2 regions of the Aminipila butyrica genome follow, and region 1 is predicted to be linked to the other one. Evidence: riboswitches for the same ligand, from Rfam matches in the RefSeq annotation. Region 1 holds a riboswitch; the other holds the start of a gene.
The links. Region 1 has a riboswitch for FMN ahead of Ami103574_RS14390 (ECF transporter S component). Riboswitches for the same ligand answer to the same signal wherever they lie in the genome.
Positions count from the first base shown of each region.

Region 2: it holds a riboswitch for FMN, as region 1 does, so the genes downstream of both, ribD (bifunctional diaminohydroxyphosphoribosylaminopyrimidine deaminase/5-amino-6-(5-phosphoribosylamino)uracil reductase RibD) here and Ami103574_RS14390 (ECF transporter S component) in region 1, are expected to answer to the same signal.

Region 1 is NZ_CP048649.1:3,043,196-3,046,608, forward strand. It holds gene Ami103574_RS14385 (helix-turn-helix domain-containing protein) at 1-885, shown strand, start outside; gene Ami103574_RS14390 (ECF transporter S component) at 973-1,512, opposite strand; FMN riboswitch at 1,632-1,762, opposite strand; gene pepV (dipeptidase PepV) at 1,801-3,267, opposite strand; gene Ami103574_RS14400 (CapA family protein) at 3,245-3,413, opposite strand, start outside.
Region 2 is NZ_CP048649.1:2,305,084-2,308,496, reverse strand. It holds gene Ami103574_RS10995 (aspartate ammonia-lyase) at 1-30, shown strand, start outside; gene Ami103574_RS10990 (NAD(P)-dependent malic enzyme) at 47-1,219, shown strand; gene Ami103574_RS10985 (hypothetical protein) at 1,285-1,440, opposite strand; FMN riboswitch at 1,683-1,813, shown strand; gene ribD (bifunctional diaminohydroxyphosphoribosylaminopyrimidine deaminase/5-amino-6-(5-phosphoribosylamino)uracil reductase RibD) at 2,029-3,135, shown strand; gene Ami103574_RS10975 (riboflavin synthase) at 3,156-3,413, shown strand, end outside.

The DNA of each region.
Region 1 (3,413 bases):
TTGCATACAGCAAATGGAGAGGGAAGGATGGTTTTTTATACTCTTTTTTCCGGAATACATTTAGCTTATATTAATGTTGAAGCTTTAAGCTGGCCCGAATCAGACACAAATGCTGAGTGTAAACCTTTACTGATTAATTATTGTGTCAGTGGACGAAGTGAATTGCTCTTAGTAGATAATACCTATATCTATATGAAGGGAAAGGATTTATCGGTTAGCAAACAAACCGCACAAAAAGAATACATTTTTCCAACCAAAAATTACGAAGGTCTAAAAATGTACTTTGATTTAGATTTAATTGATAAGGAGAGTAAAGACCTATTGCAATCTTTTGATATTGATATGAGAAAGCTTGAGCAGATTTATTGCAGAAATGGAAAAACCTATATTGTAGAAGGGACTAATAGAGTTGAAGGCATTCTCAAACGAATCTGGGATCTATCCGAACACCCCTCGATTTTTCATATGCGAATGTATGTGTTAGAATTAATCGATCTCTTGCTTAAAGACCCATTATATTCTTTAAGGCCTTGTACTTTTTATACAGGAGTTCAAGTTGAAATTGCAAAAAAAGCAGAAAACATTTTAATCACTAATTTGCATAAACATTATCCCATAAAAAAATTAGCAGAACGATTTTCAATCAGTGAAACAAGTTTGAAAAATTATTTTAGAGGCGTTTACGGGCAAAATATTTCAGTATATCTGCGTGAGTATCGAATGAATAAGGGCGCTCAACTCTTAGCTGAAACACAAAAACCAATTTCTGAAATATCCGCACAAATAGGATATACCAATCAAGGCAAATTCGCCGCGTTATTTAAACAGCAGTTTAATATGACACCACTAGAATATCGACGTGTAAAGCGATTAGAGAAGATTTAAGTTGTTTATAAGATGTTTTTGCTAGCAAACAGCCGCCTGTAGGCGGCTGTTTGCTTAATATGCTGGAATCTAAGAGACCGCTGCAACCTATCGGTGCAAAAAACCAGAGATACGCTTGTACAGGAAAAAGGTTATCACGGCGTTCAGCCCTGCCTTTACGACGTTGAAGCCGACAATGAAACCCATCACATCTTTGACTGCACTCACCGGCCAGCCGGTGAAAATAGGCGTAATAACCAGGTTAGCGCCCACCATGACCACCGTCATAACAAGGACCCCCACGGTCAGCGCAAGGGCTGCTTCTTTCTTGCCCTTTCGTCCTCGGTAAATAAACCCGGATGCCAACACGAAAGACCCTGTAGCCAACGTGTGCATGATGATGCCGTATATACCGCTGCCTGCACTGACCGTAGTGCCCTGAAGCACCGCCGTGACTACGGTCAGCAGAAGGCCTGCCATAGGGCCAAAGGCAAAAGTGCCGATGAAGATGGGGATGTCTGCCGGATCGTATTCCATAAAGGCTACCGCTGGGAATATGGGAAAATGTACAAGATATACTAAGACCACGGAAATGGCTACCAGCATACCCATTTTAGCTAATTTTACGGTTTTGTTTTGTGCTGTCATTTAAGTTCTCCTTTTCTTTCCAGTCGGGGTTCTCGCCGGACACATGAAAGCCCATACAAAAAACCCTGAGACTGCTCTCAGGGTTTGCTAAACTGAAATAGATGTCCATCCAAAGGACAAACCTGTTTCTTTCATCCGGACTATACCGTCGGTATGGGAATCTAACCCATTCTGCCTGTTGGCTCGCGGACTTGTAGCTCTTGCGCTCATTACCGCCGGTGAGGACTTACACCTCCCCCTGAAACATTCTTTATTATATTTTATTTGTTAAACAACAACATTATATACTTACTGCGCCAATCTGTAAATAGCATCCGCAAAAATTTTCGCATTTAGCACCAACTTGTCTACTTCCACGTACTCATTGGCTTGGTGGGACAAATCCAAATCACCAGGGAATACGCTGCCGAAAGCGACCAGATTTTCTGCGGCTCGTGCGTAAGTACCTCCACCGATGACCAGTGGCTCTCCTGTTTGATCTCCAGTGTGTTCCCGGTAGACTGCCATCAAGGTTTGAAGCAGCCAATCCTCCTTAGCTCGGTAGAGAGGCGGCTGGTGCTTCAGCTTAACAATGCCCATATTATATTGGTTAACTAGCGGCATCATGGCCTCATAGACCACTTCATCACTATAGGTCACCGGATAGCGGATATTAATTGTCAAAATCAAGGCTTCGCCGTCCAAGTCTACCTTACCTACATTGAATATCAGCTTTCCCGACTCGTGATCAGACAGGCCGCAGTCCATAGCGGTCCCGTCTAGTTCAAACCCGATATGCTGACGGTAAAACTGCACAAATTCATTTACATCATCGTTGATTATGTCAATTCGGCCTAAAAAATCTAACAGCAGCGAAATGGCGTTGAGGCCTTTCTCCGGCTCTGCTCCATGAGCCGATACTCCGCAGGCGGCGATTTCCAAGCTCTTTCCCACGCCCTTACAAGTCAGCTTGCCTCCATAAGCGGGCTTCCCTTCCTGCTCGCATTGCTCCGCCCGATATTTGGCCGCCAATTCTCGAACCTTATCGTAAGCCCCTGGCTTCTCCGAGCGAATAACAGCCCTGGCGTAATCTGCTACCGAGTTGGCCGCCGTGCCGCCGCTGAGGCTCCGAAGCTGGATTCCCTTGCCTACAGTCTTGCCAATCTTCTTGGCTAGCTGAAAGACCAGAATACCCTTTTCCCCTTGTATGGCGGGATAATCTGCATCCGGTGTAAACCCCAGGTCCGGGGCTTTTTCCTTCGACAGGTAATATTCCATGCCCTTCCAATTCGTTTCTTCATCCAAGCCAATGATTAGCCGGACCTTTTTTTCCGGCACAAAACCGCTTTCCTTTAAAGCTTTCATGGCATAATAAGCAGCTACCATCGGTCCCTTATTATCGAGGGCCCCTCTGCCATAAATCTTTCCACCGTCAAGAACCCCGCCGTAAGGGTCATAATCCCAGCCGGAACCTTCTGGCACTACGTCCAAATGACCCAAAATGCCCAACACTTGGTCACTGGTGCCGACAATCTGGCCTTCCTCGTCCAGCATATACCCGCCGAATTCCAAATGGCCGCCATAGTTATCCACGTTTTCCACCTCAAAGCCATCGGCCTGAGCCTTCTTCAACAGATACTGAAAGGCTTCGGCTACGCCGATTCCAAATGGCGCTCCTTCAACAGGCTGGTCCTCCACGCTTTTAATGGCGATTAACTCCTGCAAGGTTTTCACCATATCATCTCTTGATTCTTCAATTATTTTTAAGTAGTCCATTGGCATCCTCCAACGCCGCCTCTGCCCGGGATAAGTGCCCAGAAGCTTTCAAAGTCTCATTGTCTTGCAATTTCTCATCTAGCGGAATAATCTCATAGACCGGCTTATCTCCCAGGTGATATTTTTCTACCCAGGTAGGAACAGCA
Region 2 (3,413 bases), 740 kb from region 1:
CGCTTTATGCCGCAGTTTGCAACAGAGTAAGGGAGAAAGAAACAACATGGACAACGGACAATATGCTTTAAAAGCTCATAAGGAGTGGGGCGGAAAGATTGAAGTTATTTCGAGAGCCAAAGTAGCCAGCCGAGAGGATTTGGCGGTGGCTTATACGCCGGGGGTGGCAGCGCCTTGCTTAGAGATTCAAAAAAATGAGAGCAAAGCTTATGACTACACTAGAAAATCGAATTTGGTAGCCGTCATTACAAACGGCACGGCAGTTCTGGGACTGGGAGATATCGGTCCCAGTGCTGGTATGCCGGTTATGGAAGGAAAGTGTGTGCTATTTAAAGAGTTTGCTGGTGTAGATGCCTTCCCCCTTTGCGTAGATACTAAGGATGTGGATGAGCTGGTGCAAGTCATCTATAAAATCTCAAAAAGCTTTGGGGGTATTAATTTGGAAGATATCGGTGCACCTGCCTGCTTTGAAGTGGAAAGACGCTTAAAAGAATTATGCGATATCCCCGTGTTTCACGATGATCAGCACGGTACAGCCATCGTAGTGACCGCAGCGCTGATAAATGCAGTCAAGTTAAAAGGGCAGGAGCCGCGAGACCTGAGCATTGTTATGAACGGGGCGGGAGCTGCCGGCATATCTATTACAAAACTGTTGTTAGATGCTGGATTTCGGGATATCATCGTGTGCGACAGCAAAGGAATACTCTGTCAAGGCATTACCCCAGAGGAAGGAGCCAAAGGGGAAATCGCCAGACTTACCAATCGAGAGAAAAAAACAGGCAGCTTAGCAGATGCCATGAAGGGGGCCGATGTTTTCGTGGGGGTTTCCAAAGGCGGATTGGTCAGCCAGGAAATGGTTCGTTCCATGAAGACAAAGCCGATTATTTTAGCGATGGCGAATCCGACGCCGGAGATCATGCCAGAAGAGGCTCTGGAAGCGGGCGCATACATTGTGGGTACCGGAAGAAGCGATTTTCCGAATCAGATTAACAACGTGCTGGTATTTCCAGGCGTGTTTAAAGGTGCTTTGGCAGTAAGGGCCACAGATATTACAGACAGCATGAAGATGGCAGCGGCGCAGGCTATAGCGGGTGTTATTTCAACAGATGAACTATGCCCGGAATACATTATACCGGATCCTTTCGATGACAGGGTAGCGCAGGCGGTGGCTCGTGCCGTTGAGGAAGAAGCTCGGCGGCTGGGAATTAATCGACTATAATAAAAAAGCCTCTGAGAGGCTCTAAAAAACTTGGCATCAGCAAATATTTACTGATGCCAAATATCTTACATATGATATGCAATCAGAACAACCTTTTCTCCAGAACTTTCCTGAAGTTTCTGTTCCAATGCAGTAATCTCCGAATGACTTGATGCACTAAGATTTGCAAAAGCATTCTTGGTGAAAGCATCTTTATTGACAGGAGAATCAGCATTTAACATAAAATCACCATCCTTTCTACTATAGTTTGCACAGGAAGGTAGAAAATATAAAAATTAGCGGCATGCAACTATTGTCAGAGTTGGTAAGGCAGACATAGCTGAAACAAGTTTAGGTCATATAGGGAGGAGAGAAAATGTAAAATGTATATTGCAAAATAACTTTTGATGTGATATGGTGTGTATATCATATTTTTACTGAATGTAAAAAGCGATAGAATTTAATGTGTTAAAGAAAATTAAATAAGAATCTTCAGGGCGAGGTGAAAATCCTCACCGGCGGTAATGAGCGAAGGTGCTACGAGTCCGCGAGCCGACAGGCAGAATGGGTTAGATTCCCATACCGACAGTATAGTCTGGATGAAAGAAGATATACGCAAGTTATCAGCGTTTGTTTACAGTGCTCTGAAATGTTTTTCATTTCGGAGTTTTTTATTGCAGCTGAGAAGCGGAGCTGCTTCTGCAATCTGTTTTTGTGTAGGCTGTTGCAGCAGCAAAGGTTCGGTAGCTTACTTCATCTACAAGATACCCTGGAGAATTCTCTAGGGTATTTTTATTGCAGTTTTGGCAGGAGGGGGCAAATTGAGTCAGATGGAAAACGATGAAGGCTATATGAGGCTGGCGCTGGAACTGGCGGCAAAGGCAGAAGGCTGGACCAGTCCGAATCCCATGGTGGGGGCGGTTATCGTCAAGGATGGGCAAATTATTGGACAGGGCTTCCATGAGCGGGCGGGGCTGCCCCACGGAGAGCGGGTGGCCCTGGCGGCCTGCAAGGAGGATCCTGCTGGAGCTACCTTATACGTAAATTTAGAACCTTGCTGCCACTACGGCAGAACACCTCCTTGTACAGAGGCAATTCTAGAAAGCCGTATCGCCCGAGTGGTCATCGGCACCGAAGATCCCAATCCCCTGGTGGCTGGAAAGGGTGCTTCTATTCTCCAGAAAGCAGGAATTCAGGTTACCTCAGGCATTTTACAAAAGGAATGCAGGCAGCTAAACCGTGTATTTTTTTATTACGCTGTGAAAAAGCAACCATTTGTGGCCATGAAATACGCCATGACCATGGACGGAAAAATAGCGGCGCACACCGGCCTGTCCCGGTGGATTACAGGCCCGGTGGCCAGGGAGCACGTACATCAGCTGCGCCATCGATATGCGTCCATCTTGGTGGGCATTGGGACGGTGCTGGCTGACAACCCGCGGTTGGACTGTCGTCTGCCAAATACGAAAAATCCCAAGCGGATTATCTGTGACAGCCAGCTGAGGCTGCCGCTGGATTCCCAGATTGCAGTTACCGCCGGAGACATTGAAACCTATGTGGCCACGGCTTCTGACGACAAAGAAAAATCCGAAGCCCTTCGGCGTGCAGGCTGCACCCTGTGGTATCTGCCGGGGAGCGATGGACGAGTAGACTTGGCCGCTCTAATGAAACGCTTAGGGGAAAATGAAATAGACAGTGTCCTGCTGGAAGGCGGCGGAACCTTGAATTACCAAGCCCTCAACAGCGGATTGGTGGATTATATCTACGCTTATATCGCACCAAAGATTTTAGGCGGGCGAAATGCTTTGACACCGGTGGAAGGGCTGGGGCGGGATTGCCCGACGGACAGTATCCTTTTAAGGAAAAAAAAGGTTACCTTACTAGGAGAAGACCTGCTGATTGAGCAGGAGGTTAGCAAGGCGGCAGGCCATGTTTGAGTAAAGAGAGGAGGGACTCCATGTTTACGGGAATTGTTGAAGAAAAAGGTACAGTCCGGCGAATCACCAGGGGGCGAAATTCTTGTGCGCTGGAGGTAGAAGGGCGCAGGGTGTTAGAGGATTTAAGGCTGGGAGACAGTGTTGCAGTAAATGGCGTTTGTCTGACGGTACGGGAACTGGGGCCGAATACCTTTGAGGCAGATGTTATGGGGGAAACCCTTTTTAGAAGTACTTTGGGTCAGTTAAAATTGGGGAGCACCGTCAATCTGGAGCGGGCT